DNA from 4 places in the Novosphingobium mississippiense genome. Region 2 is predicted to be linked to each of the others. Evidence: riboswitches for the same ligand, from Rfam matches in the RefSeq annotation. Region 2 holds a riboswitch; each other region holds the start of a gene.

Region 1 (7,454 bases), on a different replicon from region 2:
GTGCGCGGTTCGATCACGCGGCTGAGACGCCCGTCCGCCGGGCCATCGGCATCGAACGCGGGAATGTAGGATTCGTAGTAATAGGCGATGTCCTTGTCCCGACTGTCGAAGATGTTCAGGACTTCGCCGTAGATCTCGATCTTCCTGCCCTTCCACGCGGCACGGGCATTGAACACCGTGCTGCCCTTGTCACGCACGCTGTTGTCCTCGACCAGCGGATAGGGGCCAAGGTGGCGGACACGGATGCTGGCCTCCCACGGATCCAGCACGATGGCCGCGCCGGCCGACGCCGCATTCTCGAACGCGTTCGGGATGCGATCGCCATTGTCGTAGCGTGAGTGATTCCAGGTATAGTTGCCGTCCAGCGCCAGCCAAGGCAGCGGGCGCCAGAAAGCGACGACCTCGTAACCATGGCGCTTGCTGGCGCCGGTCGGTTCCACCGCGTTGGAATCGCCCACGAAGCGCAGTTCGCTGTCGACATCCAGCCACCAGTAGGTCCCGGTCAGCGAGAAAGTGCCGGACTGGAAGCGCCCGCCCAGTTCCTTGCCCGTACCGCGCACCAGCACCGGCACCGGCGTATCCACGTTGACCGCGCCGCGCACGTCGTTGGAATGGAAGCCGCGACCCCAGTTGGCGTAGACTTCGAACTGCGGCATCACCTCGTAAGCGGCGGAGAACTTGGGCGAAACGATGGAGTCGTGCCCGCTGCCCTGCCCCAGTTCGGCGGCAGCCTCATCCCGCGCGCGCACCGAATAGTGATAGTAGTCACCGCGCAGGCCGCCGGTCAGCCGCAAACCGGGCAGCGGCTTCCACGTCGCCTCTCCATAGAGCGCACCGGAAAGCTCCTCCACATGGTAGCGACCTAGCGAATAGAGGAACTGCCGGTCGGCCGTGCGGTTCACCCCGACGCTGCCGATGTGATCGTAGCGGTTTTCCGTGCCGATGCTCAGTTCCAGACTGTCGGCCACTTGCCATTGCTTGCGCGCGGTAAGCCCGGTCACCCAGCGCTTGTCGTACTGGTCGATCTGCGCGCTGGTGCCATCGGGATCGGCGTAGGTGGGGTTCGAATACATGTTCCAGTCGTAGTACTGGGCATAGACGTTCGCGCTCCACGTCCTCTGGGTAACGCCGATATTGCCGACGAAGCGCGTCGTGCGGCCGCGTGCCGAGGGATCGGGCGAGCAGAACACATCCTCGCAGACGTCCGAACCTATGATCCTTTCGGGGATCTGCTCGGTCGGCCGCCAGGTCGCGTGATAGGCGTGGAGGGAGGCCTGAAGCGTACCTTCGCCCAAGGGCATCGCATATTTCGCGAAGCCGGCGTAGTGGCGCAGGTGTTCGGCTTCCTCCCAGGGCCCGTCATAGCGCTTGGCCTGACCGACCAGCGTAAGGTCGCCGCCGCCCAGGTCCTTGATCGTGCCGCCGGCGGCAAGACGGCCGGAATTGTACGATCCGCCTTCCACCGAAAGCCACGGGCGCTCGAACCCGTCGATCGTGGTCATGTAGGCCGCGCCGGCCAATGCGAAATCGCCGCCGTCTGCGCGGTACGGCCCCTTTCGGAAATCCTCGCGCGCGACGATCTCCGGAATCAGACCATTGAGGTCGAGGTAACCCTGCCCGTGGCCGTGGGTGCGCAGGTTCATCTGCACGCCATCGATATAAGTCGTGAAGTCGGTGCCGTGATCTAGGTTGAAGCCGCGCAGGAAGTACTGGTTGGCCTTGCCGCTGCCGGAGTGCTGTGCGGCAACCATGCCCGGCACCGCTTCCAGCAGCTCTGCCACACGCAGCAGCGGGCGGACCAGCAGGTCCGATCCGCCTACCGTTCCCTCACTGGCGGCGTGGGCCGTGCCGATCTTGGCTTCGCCACGCCCGAAGACGAGGATTTCGGCGGCCTCACCGGTTCCCGCGCCACTGGCGGCGGCTGGCGCCGCAGGCGCATCTTCGGCATGGGCCGCCGCAGCGGTAAAGGCGGCGCCCACCAATAAGCCTGCGCGCAGCGCATTCATGTAGAAAGTCATTCGTATTCCCCCGGCGTCTGCGACTGGGGGCGAAGGCGTGCCGTCTGCGACGGTCGGCGCGCGTCAACGGCCGGACGCCCGGGGCGACCGTCACGCGAACCGATGCGGCCTTCACCGCTCATTCGTCGCTCAGACGGAAAGATACCGGGCCCTGGCCATCCCCTGGACCAAAGCGAGAGCGACCAGACGCCGGCAGGTCTCCTGGCTCACGGGTCATCGCTTGATGCACGGCCTTCCCAGGCCCCGCATGATTTAGCGTCCGGCCCAGTGGCTGCGGCAGGCGTCCTTGCCCTGCCGCGATATGCATCGCGCTCACCGCTTACAGTTGCAGGGACAGCCTCGGATTCGAAGGGAAAACCCTTCTCACCGCGTTCCCTATTAAGCCTCTTTCGAGGCACCGGCGCGATCTTGCCCGCCCATATCGATTATGGACGAACCGCGGCTGGCTACAGCGCGGGACACCGCAAGGCAAGCGCGGATGAAGGCGAACGCGGGAGCAATTCGGCATGCGCAGGCGTTGTGACCGGCAGGAGAAGGAGCCCATCCGATGTCGCGTGCCACCCAGTTTGCCGCCGCCGCCCGCCGCGAAATCCTGACCCGGCCGGTCCTGTCGCTCGTGCAATCGGCGCTTCCCGCGCTGTCCGCCACCGAGAACGAGGCGATCGACGCCGGCAACACCTGGTGGGACGCCGCGCTGTTCACCGGTAATCCGGACTGGGAGCAGCTTCTGGCCGTTCCGCCCGCCACGCTGACGGAGGAAGAGTGCGCCTTCATGGACGGCCCGGTCGACACACTCTGCGCGATGATCGACGACTGGCGGATGACTTGGGAAACCCGCGACCTTCCGCCCGAAGCGTGGGATTTCCTGAAGCGCGAGAAGTTCTTCGGAATCATCATCCCGAAGGAGCACGGCGGCCTGGGCTTCTCGAACTTCGCGCATAGCGAAATCGTGCGCAAGATCGCCAGCCGCTCGGTCTCCACGGCCGTGACGACGATGGTGCCCAACTCGCTGGGGCCGGGCGAACTGATCCTGCGCTTCGGCACCCCGGAACAGCAGGAATACTGGCTGCCGCGCCTAGCCGATGGGCGCGAGGTGCCCGCTTTCGGCCTCACCAGCCCCGAGGCCGGCTCGGACGCGGCCTCAATGATCGACGAAGGCGTGGTCTGCCGGGGCGAATGGAACGGCGAAGAGGTGATCGGCATCCGCCTCAACTGGCACAAGCGCTACATCACGCTGGGCCCGGTGGCGACGATCCTTGGCCTGGCCTTCAAGCTGCACGACCCCGATCGCCTGCTGGGCGGAACGGACGATATCGGCATAACCGTGGCGCTTGTCCCCACCGATTTGCCCGGCGTCACCATCGGCCGCCGTCACGTGCCTTCCATGCAGACCTTCCAGAACGGCCCGAACGAGGGGCACGACGTGTTCATCCCGCTGGACAACGTGATCGGCGGACCGGACCGCGTGGGCCAGGGCTGGAAGATGCTGATGAGCGCGCTGGCCGCCGGGCGCGGGATCTCGCTGCCCTCACTCTCGGCCGCGGCAGCTGCCTTCGCGGCGCATACGACCGGTGCCTATGCCCGCGTGCGATCGCAATTCAACCTGCCGATCGGCAAGTTCGAAGGCATCCAGGAACGCCTCGCCCGGATCGCCGGCAATGCCTACCTGCTGGATGGCGCGCGACGGCTTACTTGCGCCGGGCTGGACCAGGGCAACCATCCGGCCGTGATATCCTCAATCCTCAAGCTCCACGCCACCGAACGCATGCGCGTGGTCATCAACGACGCCATGGACGTTCACGGTGGCAAGGCGATCATCGAGGGGCCGCGCAATTACCTCGGCAGCCAGTACCGCGCGATTCCCGTGGGCATCACGGTGGAGGGCGCCAATATCCTCACCCGCAGCCTGATGGTTTTCGGACAGGGCGCGATCCGGTCGCACCCCTATCTGCTGGAGGAAATCCGTGCGGTAGGCGAGACAGACCGCAGCCGGGCACTGGCCAGTTTCGACCGGGTGCTGTGGAAGCATGTCGGCCACGCCTTGAAGACGGCGATCCGTGCCTTCGTCCGCAACTGGAGCGGCGGCATGTTCGCCCCAGCACCAAAGGCCGGCAAGGCGACACGCTATTACCGGCAGATGAGCCGCTATGCCGCGGCCTTCGCCTTCGTTTCGGACATCGCGTTCCTGACCCTCGGCGGCGAGCTGAAGCGGCGCGAGCTGCTCTCGGCCCGGCTGGGCGACGTGCTTTCCGAACTCTACCTGCTGTCCGGCGCGCTGAAGCGGTGGGAGGATGAGGGCCGGCAGGACGACGACCTGCCGCTGCTGGCCTGGTGCATGGAAAGCGGCTTCGCCACCATCGAGCAGCGCTTTGCCGAAATCATCGCCAATTTCCCGGCCCGGCCCGTAGGCTGGATGCTGCGCCTGTTCATCCAACCGTTCGGCCGCCGCCGCAACGGCCCCTCCGACCGCGTGATCCGCCAGTGCGCCGATATCATTCTGGAACCCTGTCCCGCGCGCGACCGTCTGGTGGAAAACGTCTATATCGGCGGCGCGGACGAAGCGGTCGGTCGCCTGACCGAGGCGTTCCGCCAGACGGTTGCGACCCAGCCCGTCCACGACCGCCTGCGCAAGGCACGCGTCCGCGATCTCGACAAGGCCCACGGGCAAGGCCTTATCACCGACGAGGAACTTGAAAGCCTGCGCGCCGCCGATGCGGCCGTGGCGGAGGTGATCGCGGTGGACGACTTCGCGGCCGACGAACTGGGGCCCACCTCTCCGGAAAGCACGGCCAGCCGCATCCCCGCCCCGGCCGAATAGCGGCACGGCGCGAAAAAGCCGCATGACCATCGGCCATGCGGCTTTTTCAATCCTGGCAGAGCCTGTGCCCCGGGGGCACAACCTCGCTGCTTACAGGGCCTTGGCCATGTTCAGATGCGCGGTGACGATGGGTACCAGGGCCTTCGCGAAATCCTTCAGCGGGGCCGGCGCATCAGCGCTGGCGGCATAGGCCTTCACCGCGTCGAGCGTCGTCTGGTGCGCGTCCACTTGCGCCTTGGCATAGGCCTTGTCAAAATCCGCACCCTTCAGGTCCTTCAGGGCGTCACGCGTCTGCTTCTGCGCATCGCTCAGGCTGGCGTCCGGCGTGATGGCCGGCGAAACCTTGCCCGCGGCCAGCTTCAGCTTTTCGGTGGATTGGGTGTGCGCGTCGATCATCTTGTTGGCAAAGCGCTTCACCGCCGCCGACTGGCCATTGGCGATGGCAAGCTTGGAAATCTCGATCTCGAAAGCGTCACCCGCGGCCGCGGCGTTGGCGAAAGTTTGCGCCGGATCCAGCGTGGCGGCAGGCGCAGGCGTTTCGACGCCCGGCACCATTCCCGGCACCACCGGTGTAGCGGGCGCCGTCGTCGCCGCGTCATTGGCAGCAGGCGCCTCCTTCTTGCACCCGGCCAAAGCCAGCGCCGCGAACGAAACGGTCCAAAGTACCCGAAGCCTCATGTTGAATTCCTCTTCCAGTCCATTGCTGCTTCGTGAACCAACGGCCCGGCCTTGCGTTCCCACGACAGGACATTTGCCGTTCCGTCGCCCGTCCTCCAGCAAAGCAATGGCACGACGATCGCCCTTGCCCATTGGCCCAGGTCGTTACCTTCGGTGCCACTCACAGTGTAGCCAACCGCGCAAAGGGTGGATGTCGGCGGCAATCCGCATTTCCGACAGCACGATTCGCAACAATTAGATGGTTTCAACGTGTAGCCCCAACTTTACCACATGGCTATAATCGACAATATAAACGAAATAATATCGAAATTATCAAGTAATAAGATTTACTGCAGTTGCACAAAGGCATCACTACTCGGATTTTACTTTTCCCATTGGCTAACTCTGCAGCAGATGTCTCGACACTGTCATATTCAAACGATTAAGGCTTCGGCAGCAGCGATGCTCAGGCTGCCTGAAGACGACCGTTGGCGGACGATTGTGCTTCCGGGGGCCAGGAGACGCACGCTGCAGCCATGATGCCCTTCGCGGGCACCGCAATTGAGGTCGTACATCCAATGCAGAAACGTTCCGTTCTTGCCGCATCCGCGGCAGGCTTCGCTGTGGCCTGCGCGCTCGGTTCCGCCCCGGCCCGCGCCCAGTCGACCGGCTCGCTCGATTTCGAGAAGTCGGAAATCACCGTCACCGGCACCGCCCCGGGCGATATTGCCGGCGTGGAAATCCCCAACACCCCCAAGGCCAAGCAGGTCCTGACCAAGGAAGTCATCGGCCGCGAGACGCCGGGCCAGTCCATCGACGAAATCATCAACCTGATCCCGGGCGTCAGCTTCCAGAGCTATGACGGCTACGGCTCCTCGGGCGGCAGCCTGATGATCCGCGGCTTCGACGATACCCGCATTTCGCAGACGTTCGACGGCATTCCGCTGAACGACACCGGCAACTACGCGCTCTACACCAATCAGCAACTCGATCCCGAACTGATCGAACAGGTGAACGTCAACCTCGGCACCACCGATGTGGATTCCCCCACGGCGGCCGCCTCGGGCTCCACCGTGAACTACCGCTCGATCGACCCCGGCCACGAATTCGGCGCACGCATGGTCGGCACCATCGGCGATTACGGCAAGATGCGCGTGTTCGGCCTGATCAACACCGGCGACCTCAACGCATCTGGCACCCGTGCGTGGTTCTCTGCCTCCAAGGACACTTACGATGCGCTCTACGGCGGCGTGGGAGAGATCAACAAGACGCAGTTCAACGCCAAGGTCTACCAGCCGCTGGGCAGCAACGGCGATTTCATTGCGATCTCGGGCCACTACAACGTCAACCACAACACGATGGCATCGGACTGGGCGCTGACCAACACCAGCGGCATCCCCACCAACGCCGACGAGCGTGACGCCTACACCGTCGCCCGCTGCACGATCCCGGCCGGCACCGACGGCGTGGCGGACGCCGCCAGTTCCTGCGGATCGGCCTGGGAATATCGCTACAACCCGTCGAAGACCGCGAACATCCGCATCAATTCGCGCTTCACGCTGAGCGACAAACTGACGCTGACGGTCGATCCCTACTTCCAGTACACCTCCGCCAACGGCGGCGGCACGGTAGTGGCCAAGGAAGGCAGCTACAGCAGCACGATCGCCAGCGGCTACATCAACGGCACGCCCTACTTCGGCGGGGTGGACCTGAACGGTGACGGCGATACCCTGGATTCGGTGCGCCTCTCGGCCCCCAGCCAGACCGAAACCTACCGCATCGGCGTGATCGCCTCGCTCCGTTACGACCTTTCGGACAACCAGCGCGTGCGCGTGGCCTATACCTACGATCGCGGCCGCCATCGCCAGACCGGCGAACTGGGCACGCTCGATTCCAACGGCTTCGCATCGAACTACTTCAACACCGGCGATGCGCTGACCGATGTGAACGGCAATGTCCTG
Region 2 (7,454 bases):
GATGTGGCGAGCGAGATGCGTGAGGCGGCCGGGCCGCTGCGCGCCGCCGCAGCAACGGCGGCAAAGGCCGAAGCGGCCCCTGCCGTGGATGCGGCGCCGTGGCTGACCGCGCTGGGCGGCAAGGGCAATGTCACATCCGCAGGTTCGGCCTCAAGCCGTGTCTGGATCGATCTGGCCGATCCCGCCGTGATCGACGAGGCTGCGCTCAAGCGCCTTGGCGCGCGCATGGTGGTGCGTGGGCCGGGCGGCGTTCAGTTGATCGTCGGGTCGTTGGCGCCTTCGCTGGCCTCGGGACTGTCCGAGGCGGCGTAGCCGCCGCGCTCCACCGCTTCGGACAGCACCGGAAGCACCGGTGCCAGTTCGCGGGCATAGCCTTTCCAGCGGCCGATCGAGCGGCGGTTGAGCGGCTCCTGCACTTGTGCGTAGCTGGGCGTCGGTGCGTGGCGACCCAGTGTGTGGAAGCTCAGTTGCGCCGCCTCCGCATCAAGGCCCAGCCAGGCCATCAGGTCGGTGGTTTCCTGCTCCTGATCGGCCACGAAATGCTCGTAGCCCAGCTCGTGCGCGGGAACCGGCAGCGTCTCGATCCAGTGGCCGGTCAGCTTCTCCATGCGCGCATAGTGCAGGGCCAGATCCTCGATCCGGTAGCCGCAGGCGAAGCCGTGCGTGAAATCGTGGCTCATGGCGGAAATCATCACGTCGCGCGGATCGCGGGATACCACCACCACCGGCGATTGCGGGAAGGCCAGTTGCAGCAGCGGCAGGTAAAGCTCGTTCAGCGGCATCTTGTCGGTGAAGAACATCGCCCCTTCGCGCAGCAGGCCATAGCGTTCGGCGCGGGCGAGGTAGTGATCGCGCAGCTGCGTTCCCAGCGTCTCGCGCTGCTCCTCGGTCACCGCATCGGGATGGCGGGGGAAGGCGCCTGCGGTCAACCCGGCGGCCTTTTCCGCCAGTTCGCGGCCGAACGGGAGTTCGCCGCCCGCGCGCACCAGCGAATGGCTGGCCAGCACCTGCTCGGTTAGCGTGGTGCCCGAACGCGGGAAGCCCAGCACGAAGACCGGCTGCGGCACGCCTTTGCGGCGCGGCGCCGGGGTGAATTCGGCGAAGCGGTCGCCGGTGAAGAAATCCTGCCACTGCTGGATCAGTTCGCCCACGGCGCGGGCGGGATAAGTGCGGCTGGCGGCGGCGGCGAGCGCGGCCTTGCCGGCGACGAAATCGTCCCACGCTTCGGCCTTGCGGCCCGCCCGGTCGCGCAGGCGGCCGCGCAGCAGCCGCGCCGCGCCCGAAGGTTCGGCTTCGGCCTCCAGCATGGAGAGGCCCTTTTCCCAGCCATCGGTGCGCGAAAGCAAGGTTACGCGCTGGAGCGTGACGTCGGTGCCCTGCCGCAGCGCCAGCACCTCGGCCCGGTCGAGCAGGGCGGAAGCGCGATCGAACCGCCCGGCCTGTTCCTCCAGTTCGGCCAGCCAAGCCAGCGGCGGCAGAGCCTCCGGCATCGCCCGCGCGGCATCGGCCAGCAGCGGTGCCGCCTCGTCCAGTCGGCCCTGACGTTGCAGATTGCGGCCCAGGTTGGTCAGCAGCTGCGGATGCCGCCCGGCCACGCGGATCGCGGCTTCCAAGTGCTCGGCCCCTTCGACCAGCTCCTCACGCTCGCTCAGCAGATTGCCCAGCCGCATGTGGGCGCTGGCATTGTTTGGCTGGGCGATCAGCGTTTCGCGCAGCACGGCCTCGGCCTCGTGCAGCCGGCCGGTATCGTGCAGCCATTCGGCCAGATCGTCGCGCGGCCAGGGCCGATCGGGCGCCAGGGCGATGGCTTCGCGCAGCAGCGCTTCGAAACGATCGCCGGTTCCGCGGGCCTTGGCGGAAAGCGCCAGAACCTCCACCGCGTCCAGTGCGAGCGCGGGCACCGTGCGCGCCGATTGGGCAAGCGTTTCGGCCCGGTCGAGATCGCCCGAGGACAAGGCCTGACGGGCGGCGGCAATGGTCTGCGGATCGGCGGACATGCGCCAGCTTAGTGCCTTTGCACGCGGCGGAGTCAACCGGACTTTACGGGTGCTTCCAGTGCAGTAGCGCCGAATAGCGCCGCGACGAGCCGGGGCGCGGACGCGAAGTAGAGGTGCATGTAGCTGGCCGTCAGGGCGCCGTGGCGGAACACCCGCTCTCCGGGGCGGCCATCGGGCGTGCTGGCGCGGGCGATCGGCTCCAGCGCGGTATCGAGCGTGGAGTAGTGGAAGGTGTGCCCCCGCACCCGCTGTCCGTCGATCTCCGCCTGCTGCATTCCCAGCGCGGCAAGGCGGGGCTGCATCGTCGCCCGGGCGGGCAGCAGGCCCAGCAATGGCGCACGGCCTTGGCCATCCTTGCCGTCGTCCAGCGTCTCGCAGGCGTAGAGCATTCCCCCGCACTCCGCCAGCATCGGCCGGCCGGCGGCATGGTGCGCGCGGATCGCGGCCAGCATCGATGCGTTCGCGGCCAGGCGATGCCTATGCAGTTCCGGATAGCCACCGGGCAGCCAGAGCGCGTCGCATTCCGGCAGTTCGGAATCGTCCAGCGGAGAGAAGAATGCGATCCGCGCGCCGGCGCTTGCCAGAACGGCCAGATTGGCGGGGTAGATGAAGGAGAAGGCCGCATCGCGGGCGACGGCGATGGTACGGCCCGCCAGCGCGGCTGAGGGGGTTTCGACGGCGCAAGGCGGGAAATCCACGGCAGCCGGCAGCCATAGCGCGCTTTCGGGCAGGAGGTCGGCGGCCCGATCGAGACGCTGGGCAAGGTCGCCCACTTCGCCGGCCTGCACGAGCCCCAGATGCCGCTCCGGCAGTGTAATCCCGCCATCCCGCGCCATTGCGCCCAGCCAGCGTATGCCGGGCGGTACGCTGCCTTCCAGCAGTTCGGCATGGCGGGCGCTGCCCACGCGGTTGGCCAGCACGGCCGCCAGCGTCACATCGGGACGATAGCTGGCCAGTCCGTGGACCAGCGCACCGAAAGTCTGCGCCATCGAGGATCCGTCGACCACCGCCAGCACCGGCAGGCCGAACCGGCGGGCAAGGTCCGCTGCGGAAGGATCGCCGTCGAACAGGCCCATCACCCCTTCGATCAGGATCAGGTCGGCCTCTTGCGCCGCCTCGTGCAGCAGGGCGCGGCATTGCGCTTCGCCCACCATGAAGAGGTCCAACTGATGCACCGGGGCGCCGCTGGCGGCTTCCAGCACCATGGGGTCCAGAAAGTCCGGCCCGCACTTGAACAGGCGCACGCGCCGCCCTTCGCGGGCATGGCGCCGGGCGAGGGCGGCGGTGACCAGCGTCTTGCCCTGGCCCGACGCGGGCGCGGCGATCAACAGCGCGGGACAGGCAGTCATCGATGGGGCCGAATGCGCAGGTGGGGACGCGCGGTTACCACGAGTGCCCAGAGTGCCGCGGCAACGCCGGACCACAGCAGCGTGGCCAGCAGGACGCCGGGGAAATAGCGGGCGATGCGTGGCAGGAAGCCGGCCAGCGTCGGATCGGGATAGCGGCCGCCGAGCAAATAGAATCCCCCGCTCGTCAGCAGATTCGCTGCGAAACTTGCCGCTATCAGCAGCGCGACGATCGCGGGGAGGGCGGAGAGGCGATCGCCCCAGCGGGCGGCGGCGAAACGGCCGGCCAGCCAGAGCAAACCGTGTGCGGGCAGCAGCATCCAGTAGGCCGGCGTGAAGCAGAAGCCCGAACCGCCCAGCACCTGGATCACCACCACGTCAATCGCGAAACCGAGCATGAACAGCGCGGCGAAGGCGACCATGCGGCGCACGAAGAAGCCCAGCACGAAGAAGCTGGCAAGGTCGGTATCGGGCAAGTGGACCAGGTGGCTGAGCGAATGGCTGCGCGTTGCCAGCATCAGCACGGCCAGCGCGGCGAATATGCAAAGGGGCAGCCGGTTGGAGGCGGGGCTATCTGAAGCGGGGCGGGCGAAAGCAGGTTTGGCGGCAGTGTTCATGACGGTTGTCTCCCGGCGAGCTGGAAGGGAAGGCGCGTGCGCGACAGGTGTCGGGGGCGATATCGCCCCGGCGAGGATCAGCGGATCGGTGTCATTGCGTACGGGCTCCCTTCGAAACGACATGCGGCTTGTCGTCTCGCCAAGGCGGATCCCGCGATGGAACCCCGCCTCGTCCGCCCGGTGCATCCCGCCCGCGCGAAGGATCGACGGCGAAGGGCCGGTTTCCTGACTTGCCGGATCGTCGCGCCTGTCCGCCGCCTTCTCGAAAGCCTGGAAGCATGAACGCTCGCGGCCCCAATGGCATCTGGCGGGGCGCATCCCCGGCTACAGTTGCGGGAGCAGTGCCGGCCTGCCGCGAGGGTTTCCCGCGGGCCCGGGCTTCCCGATTAAGCCCTTTCGGGCACCCCTTGCGCCGTCCCGCCTATGGCACTTTGCGCAGGGGCGCAAGCTTCGCACACTTGCCAGCCGGCTTGCCGCACGATAGTTGCCGCGCCGCGACAGGTTCCCCGCAAGGGGATCAAAAGGGAACACGGGTGCAAGACCCGGGCTGCCCCTGCAACTGTAAGCGGCGAGCCGTTCGGCCATTTCGCCATTGGGAGCCAGGCCAGTGAAAACGGCGCAATTCCCGAGAAGGCGGCTGAACCGGCACCGACCCGCAAGCCAGGAGACCTGCCCGTCGCGGTCGTTCTTCGTCCGGACAGGGTGTGCCGGGTGAACGGGGGTGTTTCCTCGCGCGACGACAGCCACCGCTCCGCCGGCCACCGGCCTGGGTGGAGGACGCCGCCCGTCGTCCGGCCCCTTTGCCGGAGCGCTTTGCGCCTGTCCTTCGTCCAGATGCCGAACCGCCGGGGCTTCGACGACTGTTTCGAAGGAAATACGATGAAGTACCGCATTCTCGCCGCCGCCAGCCCGCTTGCACTGGCGCTTGTCCCCGCCACCGGCCATGCTGCGGAAGCTGCCGATGCCGCTGCCGAGGGCACCGCCGACGGTATCGTCGTTACCGCGCTGCGCACGCCCGTGGATGCCGATCGCGTGGCGGAAACGATCACGGTTCTGGACGATCAGCAGATCGTGGCCGCGCAGCCGATCGCGGTGACCGATGTGCTGCTGCGCACCCCCGGCATCAGCCTTTCGCGCAACGGTGGTTACGGCACCACCACGTCGCTGCGCATTCGCGGCGCCGATGCGGGGCAGTCGGTCATGGTGATCGACGGCATGCGCCTGGCTGACGCATCCTCGACCGCGGGCGGCTACGGCTATTCCACCCTGTTCACCGACGATATCGACCGGATCGAGATCCTGCGCGGCCCGCAGTCGATCCTGTGGGGCAGCGATGCCATCGGCGGCGTCGTCAACGTCACCACCCGCAAGCCGACCGAGCCGCTGGAAGGCAGCTTCGCGGTGGAGGCCGGCACGCATGACACCGTGTCTGCCCGCGCCGGGCTTGGCGGCACATCGGACATGATCGACTGGCGCGTTTCCGCCTCCCGCTTCACCACTGACGGGATTTCCGCGTGGGATCAGGGTACCGAGGCGGACGGCTTCACGCGGTCTTCCGCCAGCGGCACGGCGACCGTTCGCCTGGCGCCCGGCGTCTCGCTGGACCTCAGGGGCTATTGGTCGAATTCGCGCAACGATTTCGACGGATACAACGCGGATTCGCTGGAATTCGGCCGCACCAAGGAATGGTCGGGCTATGCCGGCCTGAACTTCGCGCTGCTGGACGGCAAGCTGGTCAACCGCGTGGCGGTGACGCAGACCGAGACCGACCGCGCCAATTACGACCCGACGCGCGACGTTCGCCAGATCACGTTCGACGCGCACGGCCGCGTACGCCGTTTCGAGTATCAGGGCACCTATAGCTTCTCCGAGGCGGTGCAGGCCGTGTTCGGGGCCGAGCGGGAGGAGCAGCGCATGACCACGGTCTCGCCCGATGACAGCACCGCGCTCTACACCGCCACGCCCAACAAGGTGAGCACCAACAGCGTCTATGGCGAACTGCGCGTCAGCCCGGTGACCGGCCTGACCGTCAATGGCGGCGCGCGGTACGATCACCAGTCGCGCTTCGGCGGCAACACGGTGTTCAGCGCCGGTGCGGCCTACACCCCGAACGAGGGCAAGACCGTGCTGCGCGCCAGCTATGACGAAGGGTACAAGGCGCCTTCGCTCTATCAACTGTTCAGCGATTACGGGGTGTCCGATCTCAAGCCGGAAAAGGCCAAGGGCTGGGAAGTGGGCGCCGAACAGAGCCTGGGCGAACTGCTTCACGTTTCCGCCACTTGGTTCCAGCGCGATACCCGCAACCTGATCGACTTTTCCTACTGCCCGTTCACCGGCGCGCTGCCCGACATCTGCTATATCCCCGGCACCGATACCACGCGCTTCGGCTACTACGCCAATGTCCGCAAGGCCCATGCGCAGGGCCTGGAACTGGCAGCATCGGCCAAGTGGAACGTGCTGTTCCTGGACGGCAACTACAGCCTGATCGAAGCGGAAGACCGCACGCCGGACAGCAGCACCTATGGTCGTCAGCTGCAGCGCGTGCCGCGTCACCTCGCCAATATCGAGGGCGGCGTGGAACTGCCGCAGGGCATCCGCGCCAGCCTGGCCGCACGCTATTCGGGTGAGAGCTACAACGCTGCCACCGGCACCGCGAAGCTGGACGATTACTGGTTGCTGGATTTGCGCGCGCAGTGGCAGGTCACGCCCGGGCTGATGCTGCAGGGCCGGATCGAGAACCTGACCGACAAGGACTATGAAACCGTCGCCGGCTATGGCCAGCTTGGCCGCACCGTCTACTTCGGCATCCGGAGCCAGTTCTGATGCTGCGCGCCGTCGCGCCGGGGCCGTCGGTGGTCGTCTGCAATACCTGCCGGCTCTCGGCAGAAGCGCGTGAGGATGACGGCGGCCGGCGCGGCGGCGCGTTGCTGGCGGAGGCGATGCGCGCGGTGCAGGCTGCCGATCCAAGCCTGCAGGGCGTGGCCGTTCAGGAAACGGCCTGCCTGTTCGCCTGCCAGCGCCATTGCACCGTGCACATCCGCGCGCCGGGCAAAGTGGGCTATGTGCTGGGTGACTTCACGCCCGGCGAGGAGGCAGCGCGCGCCGTTCTGGAATATGCGTCGCGCCATGCGGAAAGCGAGGAAGGGCAGGTGCCCTATCGCCAGTGGCCCGATGGCGTGAAGGGGCATTTCATCACGCGCACGCCGCCTGAAGGATTCATCTGCACATGACGATGTTCGCCGATCGCGCCGCCTTTGCCGCCGCGCTTGCCCAGCTCCGCGCGCCCGATGGCGCCGCATTGAAGGCGGCCGCGCAACGGCAGGCGGAACTGACCAAGCCTGCCGGTTCGCTAGGCCGGCTGGAAGAGATCGCGGTGTTCATGGCCGGCTGGCAGGGGCAGGAAAAGCCGCGCGCCGAACGCATCGGCGCGGTGGTCTTCGCCGGCAACCACGGCGTTGCCGCGCGCGGCGTCAGTGCCTTTCCGCCCGAAGTGA
Region 3 (7,454 bases), on a different replicon from region 2:
TGTTCCAGGTGAAGCCTTCGCCCATCGGCTTGAACTCCACCTGATCGGGGAAGGCATCGAAGACGACTTTCTCGCCAGTGGTCATCGCGCCCTTCACGAACTGGACGACACCCACTTTCTTGCCATGGCCGATCATGCGCACCACCATGCCCAGCGCAGCGGTGGTCTTGCCCTTGCCCTTGCCGGTGTGGACGATCAGCAGGCCCTTTTCGACCGTCTTGCCGGCCATGATCTTGTCATGCGCGGCCTGCTTCTTCTTCATCTTCTCGGCGTGCTGTTCGTCGGTACGCTGCACCATGGTCATACTCCTGAGAGGGCCGCGAGCGTCAGGCCCGCACTGTTCGATCGGGGTTTCCAAAGGCCGCGCTCCAGCGCTTCGGCCAGGCGCGTGGCAGTTTCGCGCAAGGCCGCCGGGTTGGCCTCCGCCATGAAGCCCCGCACCGTTTCGTCTTCGATAAAGGCGGCGTGGACGGCGTCGAAATGGTGATCCTTCACCGCGTGGGTCGTTGCGGCAAAGGCGAAGAGGTAGTCGACCGAGGCGGCGATTTCGAACGCGCCCTTGTAGCCATGCCGCATCACGCCCGCGATCCATTTGGGATTGGTGACGCGCCCGCGCACGATGCGGCCGATCTCGTCCTCCAGCGTGCGCACCACCGGGCGTTCCGGGCGGCTGTGGTCGTTGTGGTAGCTGAGCGGCGCTCGGCCCTTCAGATGCTCGACGGCGGCGGCGATGCCGCCCTCGAACTGGTAGTAGTCGTCGCTGTCGAGCAGGTCGTGTTCGCGGTTGTCCTGGTTCTGGACCACGGCGTCCACCGAGGCGAGGCGGGCGGTGAACAGGTCGCGCTCGGCATCGCCCTCCACGCCGCCGCCATAGGCGTAGCTGCCCCAATCGAGATAGACATTCGCCAGATCGCCACGTTCGTGCCAGATCTTCTCGTCGATCATGGCCTGAAGTCCGGCCCCGTAGGCGCCCGGCTTCGATCCGAAGACACGCGCGCCGGCGCGGCGGGTGGCCTGCGTTTCAGCCTCGCCACCCTCGACGAGTGCGGCGGCTTCGGCGCGGTGGCGTTCGGCCGCGGGGTTGTCGCCCAGAGGCTCGTCCAGCGCCATCACGGCGCGCGCGGCGCTGTCGATCAGGTCGATCTGTTCGGGGAAGGCATCGCGGAAGAAGCCGGAGACGCGCAAGGTTACGTCCACGCGCGGACGGCCGAGTTCGGCCACGGTCATGATCTCGAAGCCGACCACGCGGCCGGACGTCCAGTCCCAGCGCGGCCGAGCCCCCATCAGCGCGAGGGCCTGCGCGATGTCGTCGCCGCCGGTGCGCATATTGGCGGTGCCCCACGCGGAGAGGGCGATGGCCTCGGGGTATTCGCCCTCGCGCTGGAGGTAGTCTTCAACCAGCAGGTCGGCGGACTTGCGGCCCAGTTCCCAGGCAACGGCAGTGGGCACGGCTCGGGTATCGACCGAGTAGAAGTTGCGCCCGGTGGGCAGGACGTCGGGCCGCCCGCGCGTCGGTGCGCCGGAAGGGCCGGGCAAGACGAAGCGGCCGTCGAGCCCGGCGATCAGCGCCTCGGCCTCACGTGGGCCGCAGAGGTCAATGCGGGGCGCAAGGTCTGTGGCGATGGCGTGGAGGACGGCGGCGGTCTGGGGGCCAAGGTCAATGGCTGGCGTTTCGACCAGTTCCGCCGCCAGCAGTTCCAATCGCTCCACCGTATCGCCATGCGTGCGCCACGGTTCATTCGAAATCGCCGCCAGCGCTTCCGGCCGCGCGCCGTCCCAGCGATCGCCCATGCGGCAGTCGAGTGGGTCGAAGTCGAGTCCAAGGTCCGCTGTCATGGCCCGCAGAAGCGAGGCTTGCCCGGCATGATCGTAGCCACGCGGGGTGCGCGCCAGCGCCACCAGCAGATCGCGCCGCAACCGGCCTTCGGGGGATTGCGTGAAGACATGCAGTCCGTCGCGGATCTGCAATTCCTTCAACTCGCAGAGGTAGTTGTCGATGGCCGAAAGCGCGTCGTCCCCGTCGCCGCTGGCTCCGGCATCGCGGTCAAGTCCATGGCTGCGGGCAAGGTCGAGGATGTCGCGCCGCAGGCGGTCCAGGCGGCGCGGGTCCATGCCGGCGGCGAGATAGTACTCGTCCACCAGCGCTTCCAGCTGCTTGAGCGGGCCGTAAGTCTCTGCGCGGGTGAGCGGCGGAGTGAGGTGATCGATCACCACCGCGCTGATGCGGCGCTTGGCCTGCGTGCCTTCGCCGGGATCGTTGACGATGAAGGGATAGAGCTGCGGCACCGGCCCGGCGCAGATTTCCGGGAAACAATCGCGCGAAAGCGAGATAGCCTTTCCGGGCAGCCATTCCAGATTGCCGTGCTTGCCGACATGGACCAGCGCCTGCGCGCCGAAGTCCTGCGCCAGCCAAACATGGAAGGCGAGGTAAGCGTGCGGCGGGGGCAGCGCGGGGTCGTGATAGCTGGCCTTGGGATCAATGTTGTAGCCGCGCGCGGGCTGCACCGCGATGGCGAGCTTGCCGAAGCGATGGACCGGTAGGCGAAAGGCGCCGTCACGCACGAAGGGGTCGGCGGAAGGCTCGCCCCAGCGCTCCAGCATGGACTTGCGCGCGCTTTCGGGGACCGCGGCGAAAGCGGTTTCGTATATCGCTAGCGGTAGCGAGACTTCGCCGGGCCGATCGAGCGATGTAAGATCGTTGGTGACACCGCCGGTCATGATCCGCATGAGCGCGGCGCCATCCCTTGGCGCATCGCCGATATCGTAACCCGCCTCGGCCAGCGCGGCGATGATGGCGGCGGTGCTTGCGGGCGTGTCGAGGCCGACGCCGTTGCCGATGCGGCCGTCACGGTTGGGATAGTTCGCCAGCACCAGGGCCACTCGGCGCTCGGCCGGAGCGCTGCAGCGGAGGTCGGCCCATGCGGCGGCCAGATCGGCGACGAAAGCCACCCGGTCCGGCGCGACGCGGGGGACGACGATGCCGCACTGGGTCACGTCGTCGAAACGCTCGGCCGCCTTGAAGGCGACGGCACGGGTGAAGATGCGGCCGTCCACTTCGGGTAGCGCCACGTTCATGGCGAGGTCCCGTGGGCCGAGGCCGCGCGCCGCGCCCTGCCAATCGGTTTCCTCGACGCCTGCGTAGGCGACTTGCAGGATCGGGCAGTTCGCTTTTTCGAGAATGCCGGGCTTGCGGTCGTCGCCTGCCGAGGAGGAGGCGAAGCTGGTGGCGTTGACGATCACGTCGGGCGCGATTTCGCCGAGCAGGCCGCCCAGCCAGTCCACCGCGAAAGGTTCGCGCAGGGCGCGGACATGCACGGCCGCAACATTGAAGCCCCGCTGCCGCAGCGCCGCGATCATGGCGTCCACGGCATCGAGCGTTCCCGCGATCATCAGTGCGCGATAGAACACCAGCAGCGCCAGCGGGCGACCTTCGACCCAGCCCGCCTGCACTTCGGTAAGGCCCGCACGCTCGGTGCCGGCCAGATAAAGCCCGGCGTCGGCCACCGGCACCGGGTCGTCCGGCTCGCCCGCGTCATGGCCGATCGCGCGGGCGGCGGTGCGCAGGAACGAGAGGGCATTGGCGGTCCCGCCCTGTCGCAGATAGTCGCGCATCCGCTCGCGCAGTTCGGCGGGGAGGGTGGAGGCGCGATCGAGCGCGGGATCGGCCTCACGCCCGTCGGCGATGGCGGCGAAGGCAATGCCGTTCTCGCGCGCGACGCGGGCGATCTCGTCGATGCCGTAGCCCCAGTAGCTTTTGCCGCCGAGCAGGATCACGCAGACGAATTTGGCCTTCGCGATCACTTTCTCGACATAGAGGTCGATCGAGTAGGGGTGGCGCAATTGCAGCAGGTTGGCGAGGCGGACGCTTGGCGTGGAATTGGGGGGTGCGCCCTCCGGCAAACGCGCCGCCGCGCCCGCAAAGCAGGCAAGTTCGCTGTCCGCCACGGTGAGGATCACCATGTCGCCGGGAGACTGGTCGAGGTCGATCGCCTCCTCGCCGTTGGAAATTGTCCCCGGCGTGGCGGACAGCAGGTGCATCAGGCGTCTACGGCACCAAGAACGTCCGCCAGCCCCGCCTCGATGGCGGCGCGGTCCAGCCCCTTCTGGCCGATGACGACCAACTGGGTACGGCGCGCTTCCTGCGGGAGCCAGGCGCGATCGTAGAAGTGCTGGATGCGCGGGCCGACGGCCTGCACGACCAGACGACTGGGCTTGCCGCCGACCGCGACCATGCCCTTCACGCGCAGCACATCGTGCGCTGCGATCAGGTCCTTGAGGCGCGCGAGCAGGGCGTCGAGATCGGCCACGTCGCCGCCGGATACGACGAAGCTGTCGAAGTCGTCATGGTCATGATCCTCGTCCAGCCCGTCGATGTGCGAGGGGCGGGAATCGAGATCGTCCTCAGCCGCTGCGGTGATGCCCAGCAGCGCGGCGATATCGACGGCGCCATGATCGGCACGCACGATCTTCACGCCGGGGCGTGTTTCGGCCAGCACCAGCGTCTCGACATGGGTGAGGGCATCGGCATCGACGAGGTCGGTCTTGTTGAGCACGACCATGTCGGCGCAGCCCAACTGTTCCTCGAACAGTTCTTCCAGCGGGCTTTCATGGTCCAGCATCGGATCGGCGGCGCGGGCGGCGGCAAGCGCGGCCTCATCGGTGGCGAAGCGGCCGGCGGCCACGGCATCGGCATCGATCAGCGCGACCACGCCGTCCACCGTGGCGCGGGTGCGGATATCGGGCCACTGGAAGGCCTTCACCAGCGGTTTGGGCAGGGCGAGGCCGCTGGTCTCGATGATGATGTGATCGGGCTTGTTCTCACGGTCGAGCAGCTTCTGCATGGTCGGCAGGAAGTCGTCGGCGACGGTGCAGCAGATGCAGCCGTTGGCCAGTTCGACGATATCGTCTTCCGGGCACGCCTCGTCATTGCAGCCCTTCACCAGTTCGCCGTCGACGCCGACGTCGCCGAACTCGTTGATGATGAGCGCCAGGCGGCGGCCCTTGGCGTTCTGCAGCAAGTGGCGGATCAGCGTGGTCTTGCCGGCGCCTAGGAAGCCGGTGATGACGGTGGTGGGAACTTTGCTCAACGGTCTTCTCCCGCGCGCCGGTAACTCGAAAGCGGGCGGAGCGTCTCGCCGCGTCCGGACGAGCCAAACGCGACGCTCGGCTGCGACGACGGACAGGCGCGCGGGCGCCCGACGTGGCATGCCGTTGCGGCCCCGGCCGCGTGCATCACGTCGCTCAGACGGAAGAGTTACCGTGCCTTGGCCATTCCCTGGACCCGGGCGAGAGCGACATCGACGCCGGCAGGTCTCCTGGCTCACGGGTCACGGCACGATGCACGGCCTTCCCAGGCCCCGCATGACTTAGCGTCCGGCCCAGTGGCTGCGGCGAAAACCCTTGTTCCGCCGGCGATGTGCATCGCGCTCGCCGCTTACAGTTGCAGGGACAGCCCCGGATTCGAGCGGCAGCGCCGCTCTGACCGTGTTCCCGTATTAAGCCCCTTGCGGGGCACCGGCGCGATCTTGCCCGCCGCCGCCGCTTTCGCCGCGATGCCGGACAGGCAGGCTCCTAGCCTCAGCGGCCCCGGCCCGCAAGCCTCGCCGCCGATCCGCTGCTCTTCCGGCGCCGATCCACCTTGGGCAACTTTTTGGACGGCGCGATTGACTCGGCCCCGGTCAGCGCTTAGCAGCGGTTAAAATGCGAATGGCTCGCAATAGCAGCTTGAGAGGACGTGGTGTGCGTGAAAACAACAACTTCCCCTCTCCAGCGGCCGAATCCTGCCGGTAAATTGATCTGAGGAACGAAGCAGTCATGGCATCCCCGCCAAGCGGCATCGGCAAGGCGAACCTCGCGGCCCGGCTGACGGCCGCGATTCCGGCGAACTATATCGTCTCCTCGCTGGCGACGGCCTGCATCGCACGCGGCCTTGCGCAGGGCCTGAACGTTTCCGCCGCGGAGGCCAGCGTGGCCGGCACGCTGTTGTCTTTCGCGATCTTCGCGACATTGGCTCTGGTGGCCTTCGGCGTGCGGTCGATCGGGCGGTTCTGGCTGGGGATGGTCGTTTCCGGAGCGGTGATGGCCGGCTGGCTGTGGCTTTCGCTGCATGCGGGAGGCCGTCTGTGAAGGATAGCCTGCGGCAATCGATGGCGCTGGTCCACACCTGGTCGGGCCTGGTGCTCGGCTGGCTGCTGTTCGCCATGTTCGCGACGGGCACTTCGGCCTATTTCCAGGACGAGATCACGCGCTGGATGCAGCCGGAGGTGACCGGCGATGCCGATCCGGTCAAATCGGCAGAAGGGGCGATCCGTTTCCTTGAGCGCAAGGCGCCCGACGCCAGCTTCTGGTATCTTTCTCTGCCCAATGGGCGCAGCGCGACCACGCAGTTGTTCTGGTATCCCGGCAACGGTGCCGATGCGCAGACGCAGGCCGTGGTCGATCAAAACGGCGATGAAGTTACCGCGCGGGAGACGCGCGGCGGCTACTTCCTCTATCGCTTCCATTTCGACCTGCATTACATGCCGGTGCTCTGGGCGCGTTATCTGGTGGGCATCGCGGCGATGTTCATGCTGGTGGCGATCCTTTCGGGTGTGATCACGCACAAGAAGATTTTCGCGGATTTCTTCATGCTGCGCTTCGGCAAGGGGCAGCGATCCTGGCTGGATGCGCACAACGTCACTGCCGTTCTGGCCCTGCCGTTCCACCTGATGATCACCTTCACCGGTCTGGTGACGCTGATGGCGATGTATGTGCCCTGGGGCATCCTGGCGAACTACGCCGCGCCGGATACGTTCCAGGCGCAAGTCTTCGGGGAGCCCGTCGCGGCCGAGCGCAGCGGCACCAAGGCGCCGCTGGTCGATATCGCGCCGCTGATGCGGACCGCCTCTGCGCATTGGGACGGGCGCGAAGTCGGCTTCGTGCGGATCGACAACCCCGGCGACAGGGCGGCAACCGTCGCGCTGACGCGGGGGCCGGGCGAAGCGATGGGATCGCGCGGAGACGTGCTGACGTTCTCCGGCACGAGCGGCCGCGTCCTTGGCGGCAGCTTGCCGAAGGGCGCCGCACTTCAGACCGAAAGCGTGATGATCGGGCTGCATACCGGTCGCTTTGCGCAGATCGCCCTGCGCTGGCTCTATTTCTTCAGCGGCCTTGCGGGCACCGCCATGGTCGGTACCGGTCTGGTGCTGTGGACGGTGAAGCGTCGCCAGCGCTTGCCCGATCCGCAGCGGCCCCACTTCGGTTTCCGGCTGGTCGAACGGCTGAATATCGCCGCGGTCGCAGGCCTTGGCGCGGGCATTCCGGCCTATTTCCTGGCCAACCGCGTGGTGCCCACCGGCCTGGCGCATCGGCCGGAGTGGGAGATCAACACATTGTTTGCAGTTTGGCTGGGCGTGCTGCTCTGGGCGCTGGTGCGCCCAGCTGCCCGCGCTTGGGTGGAAGGGCTGGCGCTGGCC
Region 4 (7,454 bases), on a different replicon from region 2:
AGGATCGGCGCCCCGGTGGAGAGGGCGTGCCGCGCAGTCAGTGCAAAGCGATCCGAAAAGCGGACATGCGCTTCAAGGCCCACCATGCCGGCAGCATGGATCATGCGCACCGCCACCGGCTCCTCATCGACCGAAAAGCGCGATAGATCGGCCTCCGCGCGGATGATGGCAAAGGACTGGCGATAGATCGCAGCACCGTCCTTCTCGTAAGTATAGGGCATCAGAAGGCTCCAAGTCTGCCGGGAATGTCGGCGCTGTCCATCCCACGGAAAAGCGGTTCGGCATCGGCACGGGCGTTAAAGGCAAGATCGTATCGGCCATCGCGCCCCGTCAGCATCACGTCGGCCGGCTGCGAACTGGCGCACCCTTTGGCACAGCCGGACACATGCAGCCGCCCCCTGACGAGCGGTGCGATCCGGCGCGCCAGTTCGCGGGTTACCACGCTGGCTTGCGAACAGGCCGGCTTGCCAGGACAGGCATCGACGCGCAGGAGCGGTTCGGCGGGGTCGGTCGACAAGCCGGGAATGTCGATGCCGGCTGCGCCTTCGACCAGGATCACGCGCCACGGCGTGAGGCGAAGCCCCGTGACACCGGGCCTCTCCATCACGTTCATCAGCGTGGATGCCTCAACCCGGCCGAACGGCAGGCCGTAAGCCGTGCCGCCGGTTCGTTCGCCCGGCAGCATGGACCGAAGCGGCTGCGCTGAACGCACATCGCCGATGGCCCAATCAGGTAGCGCGGCGGAATGTCGTGCCATCCGCCGCGCCTGCAGGCCACCGCTGTCCACGAACCACCGCGCCAGCGCCAGCAGGGCATCGACTTCCGTGCCATCCGTCAGTTCCACGCCCTCCGACCGGCCATCAGCCCGCAGCATCAGCCTTCCGCTACACGCGCGCTCTATGCGAAAATCGCCCGGCTCACATATCAGCGCCGGAGCCGGACCGGCATCGATGACGAAGCCGATCTTGCCGGGTAACCGGGGCAGATCGTGCAGCCGGCCATACAGTTCGCTGGCGATCCGGACGGTGTCATCGTCGGTTTGCCATTCCGGCGCGACCAGAAGATTGCGGCGCCCCTCCCGCTCGGCATCGTCATCCACCAGATCCAGCGCTTGCAGACGTTCGAGCAGGGCTGGCCACTGCAGGTGGTCCACCCCACGCAGCTGGAAATTGGCGCGCCGCGTCAGGTCGAGAAGGCCGTTGCCATAAGTCAGCGCCGCCTCGCACAGACCGATCGCCTGCGCGACGCTCACTCGGCCAAGATGCGGCTTCACCCGCACCAGCAGTCCGTCGCCAGCCATCATCGGCCGCCATGCGTCGGGACACCAGCCCCTGACGACGCCCTCCACCTGCGAGCTCAAAGCCATCTCACCCCGCGCCGGGCGGAACCTTGGATGGGGCTTGCCGGCAAGGCCGACCGACGCGGGTCGACGGGCGGGCGCATAACACCCGGCGACACGCGCACGTGCAGCCCCAGCCGCACAGCTTCGCCGCCCAGACGGAAGTATTACCGTGCCGTGATCATCCCCTGGATCAAGGCAAGAGCGACCGGTGCGCCGGCAGGTCTCCTGGCTCGCGGGTCACAGCTTGATGCACGCCTTCCCGAACCACAGGGTCCAGTGGCCGCCCTTCGCAAAGGGCCCGTGCATCGCGCTATCCGCTTACAGTTGCAGGGACAGCCGCGGATTTGGGAGCAAGCCCCCGCACCGCATTCCCGATTAAGCTCCGCTTGGAGCACCGGCGCGATCATGGTCGGACAGCGGATCGCTCCGCCGCCGATCGGCGCTCCTTACAGCGATCACCAAGGCGGGCCAATCGTTTTTTGGCGACGATCGGGGCGCAGGCGCGGCGCTGCCCGAACTGGCGGGATGGGCGCCCTGAGGCAGGCGGATCATTAACGGCGATCATTAATAGGTAGGAAATTTCGAGATTGCGGGTAAAGGGCCGGGCAATCTTCGGTGCCTGTGATGCGGTTTGATCTCCCCACCCTGTACTTCCTTGCCATAGGCACGTTGCTTCTCAGCGCCGTCATGACGCTTTGGGAACGACACGCGCGGCCCCAGTACGCAGGCCCCCAACACGCGCAACCATTGCGCAAAAGTGGACTCGGTATCCTTGCCACCGGGTATGCGATGCTGGCCGGCGGATGCGCCTTGGCGATGGGGCGTACCATGTTCGCCGCCCCCCTTGGCGCCAGCTTGGCCAATATGATCTTGCTGGGCGGGTACCTTTTGGTTTTCTGGGGCGCAGCCGGCCTGGCAGGCCGAAAGCGCGGCAAGATTGCGCTGGCCATCTGGGTTTTTCAGGCACTGGTCTGGTGCTTCATTGGCGGGCGCTGGCAGGACATTGTCTGGAACTATGTCAGCGCATTTCCCATTGCATTGGCCAGCGGCCTGACCGCTTGGGAATTGTGGGCAAACGGCCGCTTCGTTTCCTGCGATCGCGCCGCATCGCGGTAGGCTTCGCTGCCATGCACTGCCTCTTTTACCTGGGACGGGCCTGCATTCTCCCGCTGATCGCTCCCAGTTCCGGATCAACGCTGCTGGGTATCTCCAGCATCTTCACGATGTACGAGGGTGTCTTGTACTCGGTGGGCCTGCCCATGGCGTTGATCGCGCTTCTGCGCGAGGAAACGCACGACCAACTGCTGAAAGCATCCCACACCGATTACCTCACCGGCCTGGGCAATCGACGCTGGTTCTTCGAGGAAGCAGAGAGGCATATTCACAACACCCGCGCCGACGCGGATATATTTCTGCTCGCGTTCGATCTGGATCATTTCAAGGCTATCAACGATCGGTTCGGCCATGCGGCGGGGGATGAAGTGCTCAAGCTGTTCGCAGGCTTCGCGCGCGGGATCGTCGGGCCGGATACAATTCTCGCCCGGATCGGTGGCGAGGAATTCGCAGCATTGGTGTCCTGCAAATCCGATGCGGACGCGTCGGCCGTTGCGCAGGCCGTGGTAAGTGGCTTTGCGGAGATCGTGATCGACCGGTCAAAAGGCCTGGGCATCAAGGCCACGGTCAGCATCGGCCTTGCGCAACTGAGCCGCGACGGGAACGACCTTGCAGAACTTCTGCTGGCGGCCGACGCTGCACTTTACCGGGCGAAAGTCAGCGGACGCAATCGGATCGAACCGGCGCAACCATCAGCCGAAGGGCTTGGCAACGTCCTTCCAGCGCGAACGCGCAAATACCGGGCGACATTGCCCTGAATGCGATTGGCCAACGCCAAGATCGGGCTCTCCTTATTCGATGACTTCAAAATCCTGGAACCGTTGATCCGGTGCAACTGGTTCGGATACTGCCCAGTTGCACGGCCTGAACGCCGTCGCTGGTCATATCCAGATGGAGTTTGGCGCGCGCCACCCCGCACCGCCATTTCCGAAGTGCCGTTGTGAATACCCAGGGCACCTGTTTCAATCACGGTCATCTCCCGAAGGCCGCTAACAATAGTGCAACAAAACAGAAAAATGACGGCACGCTCGCAAGGTGCCGGTCTGTGGTCTTGCGGCGGATGAATTCGCCGGTCGAATGGGAGGAAGTGATGAGGAAAGCCCACCGGGCTGCCGCACTACTGTGTGGCGCCAGTCTTTTGCACGCCATGCCGGCGCTGGCACAGGATGCAGCCGCCGCCTCCGCGCAAGAAGAACCGGCTGATGCGGAACCGGCGGTCCCCGCCCAGGACATCATCGTCACCGGATCGCGTGCCATCCGCAATGGCGATTCCATGCCCTCACCCGTCACAGTGGTGCAGCCCTCGAACCTCCTCGCGGTCCAGCCGGGGACTCTGGCCGATGCACTCAATACGTTGCCGGTGTTCGCCGGTGCGCGCGGACGCACCAGCAACCCGACATCGACCGGCAGCGGCGGCGCCGGCAATGGGTCGGCCAACCAGTTGAACTTACGCAACCTCGGCCCCACCCGCACCCTGGTGCTGATGGACGGATTGCGTGTGCCGCCGACGCTGCTGAACGGTGTCGTCGATGTCGACATCATCCCGCAGATGCTGGTTCAGCGCGTCGACACCGTGACCGGCGGCGTCTCGGCCGTTTACGGTTCGGACGCGGTCAGCGGCGTTGTCAATTACATCATCGACAAGGGCTTCAACGGCCTGAAAATGCAGGCCAGCAGCGGCATTTCGCAGCGCGGAGACGCTTCGCAATATGATGTTGGCGTCGCCGGTGGCACCAGCCTGTTCGGCGGACGTGGCCATATCGAGGCGAGCTACGAGTATCGCAAGGAAGGCGGCATCAAGTACCGATCCTCGCGCGATTACCTTGACAACATCGGCGTGACCGGCACCGGCACTGCCGCCAATCCCTACGTGCTCCAGCACGATGTCCGCCAGGCCAATACGCCATTCGGCGGTCTCATCACCAGCGGCCCGCTGGCCGGGCAGATCTTTGGCGAAAACGGCGTGCTGCGCCCCTTCGTCCACGGCACCGCGACCGGCACCAGCGGCCTCGAAATCGGTGGTGATGGCGGCTATTACGACAGTTCGCTGGTCTCCCCGCTGGAATTCAACCAGATCTTCGGCCGCTTCGACTTCGACGTCAGCGACAAGGTCCACTTCCACGCGCAAGTGGCAGGGGACATCAAGAGCAACCAGAACTGGGCCGATCCGCTGCGCCTTTCGGGCGCGACGATCAGCTCCACCAATGCCTTCCTGCCGCAAGCCTATCAGACCGCGATGGCCGGCGTCGGCAGCTTCAAGTTCGGCGAGATGGTCAATGAATCTGGACGCCTGAATTCGGTTTCGCATACCGACCAGTGGACCGCCAATGCCGGTTTCGACGGCAAGCTGGGAGGCTTCGACTGGAAGCTCGATTACGTCTGGGGCGTCACCACCCTGAAGACCACGCTGAACAACAACGTCAACAACCAGAACCTCTCCGCCGCGCTGGACGCGGTCACCGATCCGGCGACGGGTAATGTCGTCTGCCGCGTCACGCTGACCAACCCCGGCCAGATGCCGGGCTGCGTGCCGCTGAATGTGTTCGGACCGACTGCCGCCAGCCAGGCCGCGCTCGCCTATGTCATGCCCAGCACGCATTACCGGGCGCAGACGCGGATGAACGACATTTCGGGCAGCATCGCCGGCTCGCCGCTCAGCACTTGGGCGGGCCCGATCAACGCCGCACTTTCGGCCGAATGGCGCAAGGTCAGTTTCGAGGCGGATAGCGACACCGACCCCAACCAATATGCCGATTGCACCGGCCTGCGCTACAACTGCACCTCTACCACCAAGCTCTGGCTCAACAGCTTCGCCGCATCGCCCAAGGTCAGCCAGACCGTCTACGAGGCCGCGCTCGAAGTGGACGTGCCGCTGCTGAAGGACGTGCCGTTGATCCAGGCGCTGAACCTCAACGGCGCGGCGCGTTATACGCATTACAACACTTCGGGCACCTACTGGACCTGGAAGGCCGGGCTGGACTGGCACGTTACCGACACACTGCGCATCCGCGGCACCCGATCGCGCGACATCCGGGCGCCTACGCTTTACGAACTCTTCGCGCCGGCCAACTCGGTGCCGGTCAACCCGGTCGACCTGCTGACCAATACCAGCCCCAGCGTGCAGCAGACCGACCTGTCGAACCCCGACCTCAAGGCCGAAATCGCCAATACCCTGACTGGCGGGGTGGTCTGGACCCCGACGCCGCGCGCCAGCATCGCGGTAGACGCCTATCACATCACCATAGACGATGCTGTAACGCAGATTGCCGGGTCCACTACCGCCTATCAGCAAGCCTGCTATGCCAGCGGCGGCACCTCGTTCTACTGCTCGTTGCAGGACCGTCCCAACGGCTACGCCGACACCAGCGCCGCCAATGCGGTGACGCATTGGTACACGCTCTACATGAACCTTGCGCAAGTCGAGACGTGGGGCATCGACGTCGAGGGCAACTATCGCGCCAGCCTGTTCGGACGCCCCGCCTCGCTGCGCGTACTGACCTCATGGCAGCCGCACGTCTATTATCGCCAGCAGGGCACCAGCACGCTCGATCAGGGCAATGTCGCTTTCGGTCCGCTGGGTCTCTCCGCCGGCCCGGCATGGCGCATCAGCGCCTTCGCGCAGTTCAAGCCGGCCGAACACCTGACCGTGGACCTGCTCGAACGCTGGCGCGGCGCAATGAAACTCGGCGGCGATTCGACGCAATACTGGGTCAGCAATCACGTCGCCTCGTTCGCGACGACGAACCTGACATTGACCTTCGATGCCGACGCCGGCTTCGGCAAGGCGGAGTTCTTCGTCAACGTCACCAACCTGTTCGACGCCAAGCCACCAGCGGCCGCCTATTCAGGCAACGGCACCCGTGCCGGGTTGCGTGACGGTTTTGCCCTCAGTGACGATCCGATCGGACGCGCCTTCCTTGCAGGGCTGCGCATCAAGCTCTGAAGCGCTGTCCCTTCTTTCCACGCCGGCCCGGCTCCAGCGCACTGGTGCCGGGCCGAAATCGATCCCGATGTTGAGCCGCCAAGGCTCCCCCCGCAGCAGATCGCAAGCTGGCGTCCATCCACCTTTTCGCGCGCCAATGACACGGCTATGCGCTGCGCCATGTCCCGCCCCTCCCCGATGTCTCTCCCCTCCCCCACGGCTCTCAACAGTGCAGCTCAATTCTTAGGCCAAAGCCCGGATTACAAAGTTCTGCGTCGCCTCCAGCCTGTCGAGCGCTTGCACACACCCAAGCCGGGCGGAATCAGCCGCATCGGCGTTGCCATCGACGTGGAGACGACGGGGCTCGATCACGATAATGACAAGATCATCGAACTCGCGATCCAGCGCTTCCGCTTCGACGATGCGGGTCGTATCGTCCAGATCGGGCAGCCGCGGGTGTGGCGCGAAGATCCGGGCGTGCCGCTGGATCCGCGGATCACGAAATTGACCGGCCATACCGACGCGGCCCTGGCAGGTCAGGCCATCGACGACAGCCTCGCCGTCGACATCCTGCATTCGGCGGACCTCATCATCGCGCACAATGCGGGTTTCGATCGCCCTTTCGTCGAAAAGAGATTGCCGGCGATCGCCGGCAAGCCATGGGCCTGCTCGATGGCCGAACTGGACTGGCTGGAACTCGGTTTCGACGGCAAGGCACTCGCCCACCTCGTTTCGCAATGCGGGTGGTTCTACGAGGGGCATCGCGCCGAGAATGACATTCTGGCGCTGATCTACCTTCTGGCGCACGATCTGCCGGGCGGAGAGACCGTCCTTGCCAAGCTGGTTGCAGCCTCTGACCGCCCCTCCTACCGCGTCAATGCGATCGACGCCCCTTTCGAAACCAAAGACCTTCTGAAGGCAAGAGGGTACCGCTGGAACGCCCCCATGCGGTTCTGGTCGAAAGAGATTGCCGAGGCCGATCATCTCGCCGAGCGGGCCTGGCTGGAAAGCGACGTCTACATCGGCCACGGCGCGCCTGCGTTCATTCCGGTAACGGCCTGCGATCGCCATACAAGG

The links. Region 2 has a riboswitch for cobalamin ahead of WBP06_RS13175 (hypothetical protein). Riboswitches for the same ligand answer to the same signal wherever they lie in the genome.
Region 1: another riboswitch for cobalamin. It lies ahead of WBP06_RS18670 (TonB-dependent receptor); the one in region 2 lies ahead of WBP06_RS13175 (hypothetical protein).
Region 3: another riboswitch for cobalamin. It lies ahead of cobW (cobalamin biosynthesis protein CobW); the one in region 2 lies ahead of WBP06_RS13175 (hypothetical protein).
Region 4: another riboswitch for cobalamin. It lies ahead of WBP06_RS23070 (cobalamin biosynthesis protein CobG); the one in region 2 lies ahead of WBP06_RS13175 (hypothetical protein).

What each region holds. Positions count from the first base shown of each region.
Region 1 covers NZ_CP147003.1:26,524-33,977, reverse strand. Annotated here, with positions in the region: gene WBP06_RS18670 (TonB-dependent receptor) at 1-2,018, opposite strand, end outside; cobalamin riboswitch at 2,192-2,435, opposite strand; gene WBP06_RS18665 (acyl-CoA dehydrogenase) at 2,566-4,836, shown strand; gene WBP06_RS18660 (DUF4142 domain-containing protein) at 4,927-5,514, opposite strand; gene WBP06_RS18655 (TonB-dependent receptor) at 6,072-7,454, shown strand, end outside.
Region 2 covers NZ_CP147001.1:2,784,763-2,792,216, reverse strand. Annotated here, with positions in the region: gene nagE (N-acetylglucosamine-specific PTS transporter subunit IIBC) at 1-312, shown strand, start outside; gene WBP06_RS13185 (sulfotransferase) at 252-1,997, opposite strand; gene WBP06_RS13180 (cobyrinate a,c-diamide synthase) at 2,030-3,346, opposite strand; gene WBP06_RS13175 (hypothetical protein) at 3,343-3,960, opposite strand; cobalamin riboswitch at 4,158-4,383, opposite strand; cobalamin riboswitch at 4,443-4,652, shown strand; gene WBP06_RS13170 (TonB-dependent receptor plug domain-containing protein) at 4,840-6,783, shown strand; gene WBP06_RS13165 (DUF1636 domain-containing protein) at 6,783-7,190, shown strand; gene cobT (nicotinate-nucleotide--dimethylbenzimidazole phosphoribosyltransferase) at 7,187-7,454, shown strand, end outside.
Region 3 covers NZ_CP147003.1:2,103,288-2,110,741, forward strand. Annotated here, with positions in the region: gene cobO (cob(I)yrinic acid a,c-diamide adenosyltransferase) at 1-298, opposite strand, end outside; gene cobN (cobaltochelatase subunit CobN) at 301-4,038, opposite strand; gene cobW (cobalamin biosynthesis protein CobW) at 4,038-5,087, opposite strand; cobalamin riboswitch at 5,288-5,534, opposite strand; gene WBP06_RS27765 (hypothetical protein) at 5,815-6,126, shown strand; gene WBP06_RS27770 (PepSY-associated TM helix domain-containing protein) at 6,123-7,454, shown strand, end outside.
Region 4 covers NZ_CP147003.1:1,019,117-1,026,570, forward strand. Annotated here, with positions in the region: gene WBP06_RS23065 (precorrin-8X methylmutase) at 1-221, opposite strand, end outside; gene WBP06_RS23070 (cobalamin biosynthesis protein CobG) at 221-1,366, opposite strand; cobalamin riboswitch at 1,540-1,756, opposite strand; gene WBP06_RS23075 (hypothetical protein) at 1,967-2,458, shown strand; gene WBP06_RS23080 (GGDEF domain-containing protein) at 2,470-3,213, shown strand; gene WBP06_RS23085 (TonB-dependent receptor plug domain-containing protein) at 3,546-6,398, shown strand; gene WBP06_RS23090 (3'-5' exonuclease) at 6,576-7,454, shown strand, end outside.